2 regions of the Dorea sp. MB18-49 genome follow, and region 2 is predicted to be linked to the other one. Evidence: riboswitches for the same ligand, from Rfam matches in the RefSeq annotation. Region 2 holds a riboswitch; the other holds the start of a gene.
The links. Region 2 has a riboswitch for thiamine pyrophosphate ahead of thiS (sulfur carrier protein ThiS). Riboswitches for the same ligand answer to the same signal wherever they lie in the genome.
Positions count from the first base shown of each region.

Region 1: another riboswitch for thiamine pyrophosphate. It lies ahead of thiW (energy coupling factor transporter S component ThiW); the one in region 2 lies ahead of thiS (sulfur carrier protein ThiS).

Region 1 covers NZ_JAMOYX010000037.1:22,633-29,972, reverse strand. The annotation lists gene NCY30_RS10960 (CoA-transferase) at 1-224, shown strand, start outside; gene thiC (phosphomethylpyrimidine synthase ThiC) at 734-2,044, opposite strand; gene thiW (energy coupling factor transporter S component ThiW) at 2,253-2,780, opposite strand; TPP riboswitch at 2,880-2,989, opposite strand; gene NCY30_RS10945 (DUF1810 domain-containing protein) at 3,335-3,967, shown strand; gene lepB (signal peptidase I) at 4,063-4,641, shown strand; gene NCY30_RS10935 (MATE family efflux transporter) at 4,791-6,137, shown strand; gene NCY30_RS10930 (molybdopterin-containing oxidoreductase family protein) at 6,207-7,340, shown strand, end outside.
Region 2 covers NZ_JAMOYX010000002.1:12,027-19,366, forward strand. The annotation lists gene NCY30_RS01850 (5-methyltetrahydropteroyltriglutamate--homocysteine S-methyltransferase) at 1-870, shown strand, start outside; gene NCY30_RS01855 (LysR family transcriptional regulator substrate-binding protein) at 1,064-1,333, shown strand; gene NCY30_RS01860 (hypothetical protein) at 1,370-1,669, shown strand; TPP riboswitch at 1,760-1,866, shown strand; gene thiS (sulfur carrier protein ThiS) at 2,085-2,282, shown strand; gene thiF (sulfur carrier protein ThiS adenylyltransferase ThiF) at 2,288-2,968, shown strand; gene NCY30_RS01875 (thiazole synthase) at 3,063-3,851, shown strand; gene thiH (2-iminoacetate synthase ThiH) at 3,864-5,090, shown strand; gene NCY30_RS01885 (thiamine phosphate synthase) at 5,144-5,731, shown strand; gene NCY30_RS01890 (MarR family winged helix-turn-helix transcriptional regulator) at 5,917-6,351, shown strand; gene NCY30_RS01895 (sulfite exporter TauE/SafE family protein) at 6,352-7,128, shown strand; gene NCY30_RS01900 (HD domain-containing protein) at 7,260-7,340, opposite strand, start outside.

The sequences.
Region 1 (7,340 bases), on a different contig from region 2:
TGACGATTCAGAAAGAAGGAGAAATTGCTAAGTTCGTAGAGAAGGTCAACAGTGTAAGCTTCTCTGCAAAGCGAGCGATTGAAAACGGACAAAAGGTATTGTATGTAACAGAACGCTGTGTGTTCAGACTGACACCAAAAGGCTTAAAACTGATCGAAGTCTACCCAGGAGTAGATATGCAGAAAGATATTCTGGACAGGCTGCCGTTTGAGGTGGAGATTTAAATTGGGATTTATTTAATTCAGGAAGGCACGACGACCCGGACCTGCATAAAAAGTAGGAAGCCGTTCCTGTTCAGGTTCCGTCGGCGGGAAATACTAAAGCGTCAAAATTATGCTAAAAACGGGCTTCCGAAATTTGCAACTTGCCATTCGGCTCAAACAGGCAAATTTCGAAAACCCAACGCATAATTTTGACGCTTAACTATTTCCAACACCTTCTTCACATTTATTAACATTCACAGCCAGTCACGACTTGAAGGAAACAATAGATAAGGATTATTGTGAATGTGGAATGCCGTTAGAAACAATTAGAGAGTCAGAAGCACTGTTAAAGGAACGAAGCGAACGTGTTTGAGGCGAACGCCGAGTTTGAGCGTAGTTCCTTTGCTTTTAGGTGATTCAGACTCTCTTAGTGTTTCTTATGGTATGGAACCTGAACAAGAAGCCTTATCTATTGTTTCCTTCAAGGACTGAGAGGCCGCTTCTCCAGTTAATAAATTAAATCCCAAGAATTACAGAATATCAATATATTCTCCGGCCAAAGCTTTATTCATACTTCTGACTGCACAGAATTTTCCGCACATACTGCAGGTATCACTATGATCATCTTCCGGGCTTCGGCTGTCACGGATGGCTTTGGCTGTTTCAGGGTCTAATGCACAGGCATACTGTGCGTCCCAGTCAAGTTTCTGACGTGCTTCAGCCATTTTATCATCAATATCACGTGCTCCGGGAACACCTTTGGCGATGTCGGCAGCATGGGCAGCAATCTTGGAAGCAATGATCCCCTGTTTTACGTCATCTACATTAGGAAGCGCCAGATGTTCTGCAGGTGTTACATAACATAAGAATGCAGCACCATTCATAGCAGCAACTGCACCACCGATAGCGGATGTGATGTGATCGTAACCTGGAGCAATATCCGTAACAAGAGGGCCAAGTACATAGAACGGAGCACCCATGCAGATACTCTGCTGTACTTTCATGTTGGCAGCAACCTGATCAAGCGGTACATGTCCCGGTCCTTCTACCATTACCTGTACATTGTGGTCCCATGCACGTTTTGTAAGTTCTCCAAGACGCACAAGTTCTTCAATCTGGCATACATCGGTAGCATCGGCCAGACATCCAGGGCGGCATGCATCACCAAGGGAGATAGTAACATCATATTCTTCGCAGATATCAAGAATCTCATCATAGTGTTCGTAGAAAGGATTTTCTTCTCCGGTCATACACATCCATGCAAATACAAGACTTCCGCCACGGCTTACAATATTCATTTTACGTTTGTGTTTTTTTATCTGTTCAATCGTTTTACGTGTAATTCCGCAGTGAAGTGTGACAAAGTCCACACCATCTTCTGCGTGAAGACGGACAACGTCGATGAAGTCCTGCGCAGTCAGAGTTGCAAGATCTCTCTGATAGTGGATGACACTGTCGTATACAGGAACAGTACCGATCATAGCAGGACATTCATGTGTCAGTTTCTGGCGGAATGGCTGTGTGTTACCGTGGCTCGATAAATCCATGATGGCTTCAGCACCAAGATTTACAGCGCTCATAACTTTTTCCATTTCAATATTGTAATCCTTACAGTCGCGGGATACACCAAGGTTTACATTGATCTTGGTACGGAGCATGCTTCCGACACCCTCCGGATCAAGGCTGGTGTGATTCTTGTTGGCACAGATTGCAACCTTGCCTTCTGCAACAAGTTTCATAAGTGCTTCTGTTGTCATGTTTTCTTTTTTTGCTACAATCTCAATTTCAGGAGTGACAATTCCTTTTCTTGCAGCATCCATCTGTGTTGTGTAATTTCTCATGTGTTTGCCTCCGTTAAAAAATTAAATATAAGGTTATAATGCGTCAGCAAAAACACACAGATTTCGATGCAGGGAAACATTTCTCTACACAGATCTGAGGTTCATAAAAGAACTATGAAATTACTGACGCCTATATCAGATGGGAAAATCTGATACTTGTGTATGCGGTACAAGGTGGTGTCCCCAATGTACCGTTTCTAAACAACTCTTAACGAGTCGTTTTTATCATAGCCATTACGCCGCTTTTGTTCAGCGCTGTAATCAGCAGAAATGCAAGAATGCTTCCTGCAATAGTAGAAATCAGAAATGGAACTACATAGACGAAGATCCCGGCAGGAGTGATTCCCATAATATATACTGCAACAGGATAAGCAGCCAGGCCGCCAAGAATTCCTGTGCCGAGTGCCTCTGCAAGACAAGTCAGGCTGAGCTTGTGGCAAATGGAGTATACAAGTCCACAGCAAAGTGCTCCAACCATACTTCCGGGAAAAGCCATCATGCTGCCAAGACCAAGTAGATTTCGTAACAGGCTGGCACAAAATGCAATTCCTACACTGTACCAGGGTCCTAACGTGACTGCTGCCAGGATATTAATAATATGCTGTACAGGTGCACATTTACTGCCTGCAACCGGAAAGCTTAAGAAACTTCCGACGATGGCAAGAGCCGTAAATACACCGGCAAGAGCCAGTCGTCTTGTCCGTGAAGAGTCTGATGATAAAGTTGTGTGTGTCATAAATAAACATTCCTTTCATAAAAAAATACCCTTCATTCATAAAGCGGATGGAGGGTACAAAAAGTAAAAAAGAAGAGATGCGGGGGCATCTCTGTCAAATCAATACATGGTATGAATCCCTCCGTTGGCATTATCCAAATCAGGTAAAGGGTCGAAACGGAATTACGCTTCCTCTCAGCCGGTTTTCTCCAGCTCCCCCCTGTTTATAAAAAACTTTGTTCAATCGTTATTATAGTCTGGCATATCGGAAAATGCAAGAAAATTTTTCTGCTGGTAAGAAGAAGAGGGGATTTCATATGCTGTTTAAAAAGTCTGGAAAAATATAAGGAATCTTCATATCCTACAGATTAAGTAATAAAAGTAAGAAAAGCGGAAGCTGGTGTAAAAAATAGTTTCTGCTTTTTGCGTTTCGGTTATTCTATAGATGTCGGATGATTTGATGTATACATGACATAGAAAGGTATGCTAAAATAGAAAAAGATGTTGTTATAAAAACTGTACTGGAAAAGAAGCAGCGTACAGACAGATGTATGGACTGGAGGTTCAAAAAAAGAATGAGAGAGAATAATCTAGAGAGGTTTATCAAAGCGCAGGAGTCAGAATTTAAGACAGCTCTTGCAGAGATTAAGAGTGGACATAAGAGAAGTTGCTGGATGTGGTACATTTTTCCGCAGATTCAGGGGCTGGGGAGTAGCGGTACTGCAATGTACTACGCTATTGAAGACTATGAAGAAGCTAAAGCATATATAGAAAACGCAGTGACAAATGCACATTTAAGAGAGAGCTCAGAGGCACTTTTGCAACTGGAATCAGATGATGCAACCAGAGTCATGGGATGGCCTGATGATCTGAAACTGCGTTCGTCAATGACGTTGTTTGCGCTGGCGGCAAAAGAGAATGAAGTCTTTCGGAGAGTACTGGATAAGTTCTTTGATGGAAAATTAGATGCGCAGACAGTAGATATCCTGGATATGAGATATCTGGTGATGAGAATTGATGAACCGGATTTTGGATGTGAAGGAAGACCGGACGGGGTAGAACCAATGGCTAAAGTAACCCTTCTGAAGCTGAAAAGTGAAGAAGAGATTCAGTTAGAGATTCCGGATGCGGAACTTTATCAGAAAGAGATTAATGAGGGCAATGAAGTGGCATTCAGTCCGGATAGGGTTATATTAAAACTTTCATAAACTATATGAAGCTATATGTGTGAAGCGTGGGGAGAACGTAAAAATGTGTGAAAAAGATCGCGTATGTGCTACATGAAAGGGGAGAGTGTAAAAATATGAAAAATAAAAAGGAAAAGAAGCAGGAAGAGGAAGAGCTGACCGGTATGGCGGCTGTATGGGATTATCTGAAAACATTTCTGATCATATTCTGTGTTGTATTTGCAATGAACAAACTGGTGTATATCAATGCCGTGATTCCATCGGAATCTATGCAGAATACGATTATGAAAGGAGACCGGGTGCTGGGAAACCGTCTGGCATATATCAAAGATGATCCAGAGAGATATGACATTGTAATCTTCAAATATCCAGATGATCCGTCCAAGATTTTTATCAAGCGCGTGATCGGACTGCCAGGAGAGACAGTTACCGTGAAAGACGGGAAGATTTACATTGATGGAAAAGAGCAGACACAGGCGGTAAGCTTCTGCCCGGAAGAGATGGCAGGAAGCTTCGGACCTTATGAAGTTCCGGAAGATAGTTATTTTGTAATGGGGGATAACCGGAACAATAGTCTGGATTCCAGATACTGGGATAACACGTATGTAAAGAAAGAGACAATTCTGGCCAAAGCAGGATTCCGGTACTGGCCGCTTAATAAAGTTGGATTTGTAAATAAATCTGCAGAAAAATAGTTGCAATTGTTTTCTGTGTTTTATATAATGAATAAAGTTTTGCGAGAAAAGGCTCTGAAGCGATATCAGGGTCTTTTCTTAACGTAAACACATAGAATGAAGATGAAAGATAGCGATATACACAGATGACGGAAAAGGAGGAAAACAGGATGGAAAAAGATATGACGGCCGGCACTCCCGGGAAGATCATTTTCAATTTTACAATGCCGATCTTTATCGGTAATATTTTTCAGCAGTTTTATAATATGGCAGATACGGTGATCGTCGGGAAATTTGTCGGTAATGCGGCACTGGCGGCGGTAGGAGCATGTGGAACACTGGTATTTCTGATCATTGGCTTCCTGCAGGGAGTTACGGCGGGATTTACGGTTGTTACAGCACAGCACTTCGGAGCCGGAAACATGAAGGCGATGAAGAAGTCTGTGGCATCCGGTGCGGTACTTACAGGGATCGTAACCGTTATTCTTACATTGCTGAGCATGATCAGTATGGCGAAGGTGTTGCATCTGATGAATACACCGTCAGACATGTATGGAGAAGCTTACGGATATATTATGGTCATTTGCGGCGGGATTGTGGCACAGGCACTTTACAATTATCTTGCAAGTGTATTAAGGGCACTAGGCGATAGTAAGCGTCCGCTTTATTTTCTTGTGATTGCAGCACTTTTGAATATTGTGCTGGATCTGGTGTTTATCATTGTCTTTAGAATGGGAGCGGCAGGGGCAGCCTATGCGACAGTGATCGCACAGGGAATTTCGGGAATCCTGTGTCTGCTATATATTGCAAAGAAGGTTCCCGCACTGTATCTTCATAGAGAAGACTGGGAAATAGATAAGAATCTGGCCGGATGGCAGCTGAAGATCGGACTTCCGATGGCATTCCAATATTCCATCACGGCGATAGGAACGATTGTTGTACAGTCTTGCCTGAATATCCTCGGTTCTACAGCTGCAGCCGGATTTGCGGCAGCAAGCAAGATCGAGCAGGTGTTTACGCAGGCCTACGTTGCGCTTGGTACAACGATGGCGACTTACTGTGCACAGAATATGGGGGCAGGGAAATATACGAGAATCCGTAAAGGATTTAAGAGTGCAACATTGATTGGATTTATTTATGCGGTTGTGACAGGTGTGATTATTTTCTTTGTCGGAAAATATATGACGATATTCTTTGTATCAGAGAATGTAAATCAGATCATGGAATATGTGGATATTTATTTGAGGTGTGTAAGCGTGTCATTCCTGCCTCTTGTTATTGTTAATTTGTATAGAAACGGAATTCAGGGAATGGGATATGGACTGCTTCCGATGACAGCGGGGATTGCAGAACTTGTCGGACGGAGCGGTGCATCGCTGATTGCATCACATTTTGGCAGCTATATGGGAATCTGTCTGGCATCTCCGGCGGCATGGGTGCTGGCGGGAACACTTCTTCTTATTATGTACTTTGAGATCATGAAAGGAAAGAAAGACAGAAATTTGAAAAATAGATAGAAAACTGAAAAGCAACTTGTTATAATAAAATGTACGAATGAACATAGAAACATTGATGGGTGAAACAGCATGAATCAAAGAGTAATAAAAAAAGTCCGCTGTAATATCTGTTCAGCGGGATGTCCGATCGATGCTTATGTAGAAGAAGGAACGCTTGTGTCGGTAGAAGGCAGCCGGGATCTTCCGGGGCAGAGTGGAGGATTATGTTCTAAAGGAGCTGCTTCCAGGCAGTATGTTTATAACAAAGACAGGATTCTGTATCCGATGAAACGGATCGGAAAAAAAGGAAGCGGGGAATTTGAACGCATATCCTGGGATGAAGCGTATCGGATGATTGCAGAGAATCTTCTCAGGATCAAAAAAGAATATGGTCCGCAGGCGGCAGCATTTTATGCGGGATATCCGAAATGGTACAGACCGGCACTTCTGCGGCTTGCCAATGCTTACGGGTCTCCGAATTACTGTACGGAATCCAGTACCTGTTTTCAGTCGGCGGCAATGGCATGGAAATCTATTTATGGAAATGACATCTGCTTTCCGGATCTGATGCATGCACAGACGGTTCTCGTATGGAGTAACAATCTGTATCATTCCAATGTGGGAATGGCAAGACCTTATCAGTCGTTAAAAGCACGTGGGGCGAAGATCATAGCCGTAGATCCAAGAGAGACCGTAACGACACAGGCAGCGGATATCCACTTGAAACTTCTGCCGGGAACGGACGGAGCACTTGCGCTGTCTATGGCACAGGTGATCATAGAAGAAGGGCTGTATGATAAAGAATTTGTAGAAAAATATGTATATGGTTTTGAAGAGTACAAAGCGTATGTGAATCAGTTTCCACCGGAAAAAGCAGAGAAGATCACCGGTGTAGATAAGAAACTGATCCGTGAAGCTGCCAGAATGTATGCATCTAACGGGCCTGCCGGGGTGATGTTTTCAGCGTCTCCAGTTGTACATAATATTAATGGAATGCAGAATTACCGGGCAGTGATGTGTCTGATCGCACTTACCGGCAACTATGATATTCCAGGTGGCAATCCGTCAAGACCGGGTCCGGTGTCTCCTTGCAATGAATATGGAAAAGTAAAACGGCTGGATACGATAGAAGCCATCGGTGAGAAAGATTTTCCGGCATGGTTTGATCTCCCGTGTGAGGAAGCGCAGTGTACAAGAATTGCAGATTATATTCTGAAGGAAGAA
Region 2 (7,340 bases):
AAGACAGTAGAGGGGAATACAACATTTGACGCAGAAGCTGCAATGATTGATGATACATACATGACGGGAAAGATTTCAGTAAAGAATCATCCTTTCGTAGAGCATTTCAAATTCATCAAAGCATTAGAAGATGAAAATACTGTCGCAAAACAGACTATCCCGTCACCGGGACAGTTCTATGCATACTTTACCGGGGCACAGCTTCTGAATACAACATTAGAAATCTATGGATCGGAAGAAGCATTTGCCGAGGATGTGATTAAGGCATACGGTGAATTCGTGCAGGAAATCTATGCAGCAGGCTGCCGTAACCTTCAGTTTGATGACTGCGTATGGGGCGGAATGGTAGATGCGAAGATGGCAGTTGCACTGACCGGAAGAACAGGACAGAGACTGGAAGATTACAAGAAACTCCTTCTGGAACTGAATAACCAGGTAGTAGCACAGGCACCGGAAGATCTGGTGATCAATACACATGTATGCCGTGGAAATTATCATTCTACATTCTTCAGTTCCGGAGCATATGATTCCGTAGCGGATTTGTTATTCGGAGAAGAAAATGTAAATGCATATTATCTGGAATATGACGACAAGAGATCCGGCGGATTTGCACCACTTGCAAAGGTATCCGGCGATAAGAAGGTCGTACTTGGACTTATAACAACCAAGACACCGGAACTGGAAGACAAAGAAAAAGTAATCGCAAGAATCCACGAAGCAGCAAAATATGTTCCGCTTGACCGCTTATACTTAAGCCCGCAGTGCGGATTTGCATCCTGCGAGATCGGTAATAAGCTGACAGAAGAAGAACAGTGGGCAAAGCTTAAGCTTGTAAAAGAGATTGCCGACGAAGTCTGGTCAGACAGATAAGCCAGAGCAGATTGGCCATAAGCCAGCCGATACCGGTAGCAATGGCAGGGGCTGTCAGCTCAAAATGAGGGAAGAAGAACCAGGTTAAGATTATGCGAAGTGCAATCTGGAGCGTACTTCCGGCTAACGTCAGAACCATTTTCCCAAGTACGTTATAAGTACCGGTGAAGGTTCCGCCGGTATTGATCGTACCTTGTACAAGGATCCGATGGTTGCATTATTGCCAGAGGGACACAAGCTGGCAAAAAGAAAGATATTTTCGGCAAAATTTGCAGAGACGGAAGCCTATATTGTAACATGTCCAGGATTAGATATTGATGGAACACGTTATCTGGATAAGCATGGGATTAAGCCGAATGTACAGTTTTCGACAATGGATATTCAGGCAACATATGCGATGGCGGCAGCGGGAATGGGTGTGAGCATTAAAATCGTTCTATCATCTGGAAGTATGATATACTGATAACAAGACCTGCAAAAAAAGATGGAGGTGGACTACATGGATGTTGCAACGATGGTAGCGATTAATAACCTGAATATGGTTACAGTGATGGCAGTACAGGCGGCAAATAATGTAATCACGATCGTAAATGGAGAAAGGATGGAAGAAGATATGGATGGTTCAATGTTAGGTCAGTATATGGGAAAAGAATGTACGATAAGTCTGTTCAACGAAGTAGGAGCAATCAAAGGAAAGCTCATGGACGCAGATATACAGTGGGTAAAGGTTGATACAAAGAAAGGGACACAGCTGATTAACAGAAATATGGTACGGAATATTACTTTTGATAATAAATAGAATGAATAAAAATAGTTGTTTCGAAAAAAGTCAGAAATGAATAAAAAATAAGTTGACATTTCGTGTATGAGTTCTTATACTTAAATGTGTAGATAAAACACGGGGAGCTTGTGTACCAGGCTGAGAGGAAGTTAAGAACTTCGACCCATATACCTGATTTGGATAATGCCAACGTAGGAATGTATAACGTAGATTTTAGGAGAGATGCATTTAGTTGGTAGCTCTCTTTTTTGTTACTATGTGACGGAAATCAGGAACAATTGAATATCGGATAAGTTGAGAGTGAACGAGAGTTCATGAAGGGGTGCACCACCACGGGTGTATTTACTTCGTGAACTCTTTTTTCATACTAAAGTATGCAAGAGAAGTTGTCAGTGGCAAGTTCGCTGTATATATCCGGGAAAGGAGAACATACATGATTATCGTAAATGGAAAAGAAATCAATCTGACAGAGGATACTACTGTTGCAGAATATCTGGAGCAGAATCAGTATCAGGTAAAAAGAATTGCTGTAGAGTTAAACGGAGATATTCTTCCAAAATATAGTTATTCCGATACCATGTTAAAAGACGGCGACCGTCTGGAAGTTGTGACATTTGTAGGAGGAGGCTAACATTCATGGGAGAAATCGTATCAGAAAATATGACGAAAAATGCGAACGCAAAAGTACTTAGTAAAGAAGAGATTATGGCTGCGCTTAATGAAAGACATTCTCCGGAAAAGCAGAAGCATCTGTCTGCAGGAAGGGTTGCGATAGCCGGACTTGGCGGATTAGGATCAAATGTGGCATATGCACTTGCCAGAATCGGAGTCGGACATCTCCATCTGATAGATTTTGATGTAGTAGATATTACGAACCTGAACCGGCAGCAGTACTTTATGGAGCATATCGGAATGTATAAAACAGATGCGTTAAAATCATTACTGTTAAAAATTAATCCGTATCTGGATATCTATACAGACTGCGTGAAAGTCACAGAAGAAAATCTTAAGACACTATTTCGTGACGAGCCTATTGTATGTGAAGCATTCGATAATCCAGAGGCGAAGGCAATGCTGGTGAATGGAATACTGGAATATTTCCCGGGAAAGAAACTCGTATCGGCAACCGGTATGGCCGGATACGGAAGCAGTAATACGATTCGCACACAGAAGTTAATGAAGAACTTTTACCTGTGCGGAGACCGCGAGACGGCACCAACGTATGGAAATGGCCTGATGGCACCAAGAGTTGCAATCTGTGCAGCACATGAGGCGAATATGATCACACGTCTGATCCTTGGAGAAGAGGATGTGTAGGAAGACAGGTAAGAAACATAAGATTCATGCCGCAAAAAAAGATAGATAAATAAAAAAGCATGAGCAGAAAATAATAGGAAAGAAGGTCCTGATTATGGATAAAAAAGAAATAAAAAATACAGATACATTTACACTTGGAGGAAAAGAGTTTACTTCTCGTTTTATATTAGGTTCAGGAAAATTTTCACTGGATCTGGTGAAAGCATGTGTGGAAAAAGCAGGGGCACAGATTATCACACTGGCACTCCGTCGTGCAAATGAAGGCGGTCTGGCAAATATTCTGGATTATATTCCGGAAGATGTGACACTTCTTCCGAATACATCAGGAGCCAGAAATGCAGAAGAAGCAGTACGTATTGCCAGACTTTCCAGAGAAGTCGGATGTGGCAATTTCGTCAAGGTGGAAGTGGTAAGAGATTCGAAATATCTCCTTCCGGATAATTATGAGACGATCAAAGCTACAGAAATTCTTGCAAAAGAAGGATTCGTGGTTATGCCGTACATGTATCCAGATCTGAATGCTGCAAGAGATCTTGCAAATGCCGGTGCAGCATGTATCATGCCGCTTGGCGCACCGATCGGATCAAATAAAGGGCTTAGCACAAAAGACTTTATTCAGATCCTGATCGATGAGATCGATCTGCCAATCATCGTAGATGCCGGAATCGGACGTCCGTCCCAGGCATGCGAGGCAATGGAGATGGGAGCAGCCGCAGTTATGGCAAATACAGCAATTGCGACTGCGGGAGATGTACCGGCGATGGCGGAAGCATTTAAGAAAGCAATCGAAGCGGGCAGAAGTGCGTACCTTTCCGGACTTGGAAGAACGATTGAGCGTGGTGCAAGTGCATCTTCACCGCTGACCGGATTTCTGCAGGATTAGGAGGCACGACAAATGGGAACAAATCATGAAGATACACATATTAATGAAAGTATTTTAAGCGAGGAGATTCTGGAAGACCAGAAGAAGAACCGGATCGATCACATGACCTATCTTCCAGGCATGGAGGATATCGGATCAGAAATACTCGACCAGGTCGTGGCAGCCATGGAGGCTTATGATTATAATACATATACAGCAGAAGATGTAAAACGTGCACTGGCACATGCAGAGCGCACACCGGAAGATTTTCAGGCGTTATTGTCACCGGCAGCACTGCCATTTCTGGAGGAAATAGCGCAGGCAGCGCAGATCGAGACGAGAAAACATTTTGGTAACAGTGTCTATATGTTCACACCAATCTATATCGCAAATTATTGCGAGAACTATTGCATTTACTGTGGTTTTAATTGCCATAACAAAATCAACCGTGCACAGTTAAATGCGGAAGAGATCGAAAAAGAGATGGCGGCGATCGCTGAGACAGGTCTGCAGGAAATCCTGATTCTGACAGGAGAAAGCCGTAACAAATCTACAGTAGAATACATCGGTGAAGCATGTAAGATCGCCAGAAAATATTTTAAAGTTATTGGTCTGGAGGTTTATCCGGTAAATTCAGACGAATATGCATATCTGCATGAATGTGGGGCAGATTATGTAACGGTATTTCAGGAGACATATAACTCAGATAAATATGAGACACTTCATCTTGCAGGGCATAAGAGAATCTACCCGTATCGTGTAAATGCACAGGAAAGAGCATTGAAAGGCGGCATGCGTGGAGTTGGATTCGGAGCACTTCTGGGGCTGGATGATTTCAGAAAAGATGCATTTGCGACCGGATATCATGCATATTTATTACAGAGAAAATATCCACATGCAGAGATCGCATTTTCATGTCCGAGACTTCGTCCGATCATCAATAATGACAGGATCAATCCGATGGATGTGCACGAACCGCAGCTTTTGCAGGTAGTGTGTGCATACCGCCTGTTTATGCCATTTGCAAGCATCACGGTTTCGACACGAGAGTGTGAAAGAGTCCGCGATAATCTGGTAAGTATTGCGGCAACGAAGATATCTGCTGGTGTAAGTACCGGTATCGGAAGTCATGTAGAAGATATCGAAGACAAGGGTGACGATCAGTTTGAAATCTCGGATGGACGTTCGGTAGATGAGGTCTATCAGGCACTTCTGAAACACAATCTTCAGCCGGTGATGAGTGATTATATCTATGTGTAACAGGGAGTATCTTGTGTTAAAAACATGCCGAATACAGCTGAAAGGAGTTGTCAGTGATAAAATCTGTAAACAATCAGGACTTTAAAATCATTGCAGTCAGCAATCGGAAATTATGCAACCGCCCGTTTTTAGAGCAGATAGAAAGAGTCTGCAAGATACATCCGGAAGCTGTGATCTTAAGAGAAAAAGATCTGACAGAAGAGGAATATGGGACATTGGCAAAAGAAGTAATGAATATTTGCCGCCGTTATCAGGTGTCTTGTATTCTTCATAATTTCTGGAAGACTGCACTAGAACTGGGATGTACATCTGTACATCTGCCACTTCCGATTTTGCAAAAAATAGCTGATGAAGAAAAGAAAAAATTTACAAAGATTGGAATTTCTATACATTCTGTAGAAGAAGCGAAAGAAGCAGAGCAATTGGGAGCTTCCTATCTTACGGCAGGGCATATCTATGCGACAGATTGTAAGAGGGGATTACCGCCAAGAGGATTGGGATTCTTAAAAGAAGTTTGCCGGGAAGTCAGCATTCCGGTGTATGGAATAGGCGGAATAAAGTTCGATGAAGAACAGTGGAATGATATGAAAAAATGTGGAGCAGTTGGAGGATGTGTTATGTCCGGAATGATGGAAATATAGTAATCGAAATAAAACAGCTCATTTTTAAAAGAGCAGGAAAGCCTTCTGAGTCGGTACTCGGAAGGCTTTTGCTTTGCACTGGCATATAAGTGCATATCAGATAGTACTTTACAAAATTATTTCTAAGTGTTATATTAATACAAAAATGAATAGTTCAAAATTGAAATAAAAGGAGAGCTACATATATGAACACAGGAATCGAATTTGCAGAAAAGCTGTCAAAGGCATACAGTGAGACCTGCAAACCGTTATGTCATGAACTGAATATTCCACAGACCGCATTTGACATCTTACTTTTCCTGGCGAACAACCCAGAATACAAAACTGCCAGAGACATCGTAGAAATACGAAAAATTAAAGCCAATCTTGTATCGGTAAATGTGGATAAACTTGTGAATGAAGGCTATCTGGAGCGGAAAAGTGTAGAAGGTGACCGAAGAAAAGTCAATCTGATCTGTACAGAAAAGTCAAAAGAGATTATCCAAGAAGGACAGAAACTTCAGCAGTCGTTCGTTGAAAAACTATTTGAAGGAATGGATGAAGATACAAGAAAAGCTCTTCAAAAAGGAATGGCGCATATGGAAGCGAATATAGAGAAGATGTTGGAGGAAAAGAACTAGATGAATACAATATTAATGATTATCGTAACATTTTTCGCGGGGATGGGAGCCGGACTCGGAACCGGATTTGCAGGAATGAGTGCGGCGGCAGTGATCAGTCCGATGCTGATCACATTTCTTGGAATGGATCCATATATGGCAGTCGGAATTGCACTTTCATCAGATGTACTTGCAAGCGCAGTATCTGCCTATACATATGGAAAGAATAAGAATCTGGATGTGAAGAATGGTCTGATCATGATGGTCAGTGTACTTGCCTTTACCGTTGTGGGAAGTTATGTGTCCAGTCTGGTACCATCTACAACGATGGGAAATTTCTCGGTATTTATGACATTCTTGCTCGGCATTAAGTTCATCGTAAAACCTGTCATGACGACAAAAGAAGCCATGGAAAAAGTATCGCCGAAGAAACGTGCAGTGCAGTCGTTAATCTGTGGTGTTATGATCGGATTTATCTGTGGATTTATCGGTGCCGGAGGCGGTATGATGATGCTTTTGATCCTGACCTCTGTCCTGGGCTATGAGCTTAAGACGGCGGTAGGAACGAGTGTGTTCATCATGACATTTACTGCCTTTACCGGTGCAGTTTCGCATTTTGCAATCGGGGGAATGCCGAATATAGCGGTGTGGATCTTATGTATTGTGTTCACACTGTTGTGGGCAAGGATTGCGGCAGTATTTGCGAATAAGGCAACACCGAAGACATTGAACCGGGCGACGGGTGTGATATTAGTGGTTCTTGGGATTGTGGTTATGGCGTTTTCTATTTTAAATTAATAGAGAGCAGGAAGAAATTAATATTATAGGAGAGAATAAAAGGTATTAATAGAAAAATAATATGATGTTTTGTTTATTATGCATTCTACAGGGACTGCCGGTGGCAGGTCCTGTAGAAAGAAAAACATTGCTTATGATTCTTTAATATTTCCTGCTTCTATATTTTCTTTGAGTATCTGGTCTGTTACTTTATATAAAGTCTCAGATCCCAG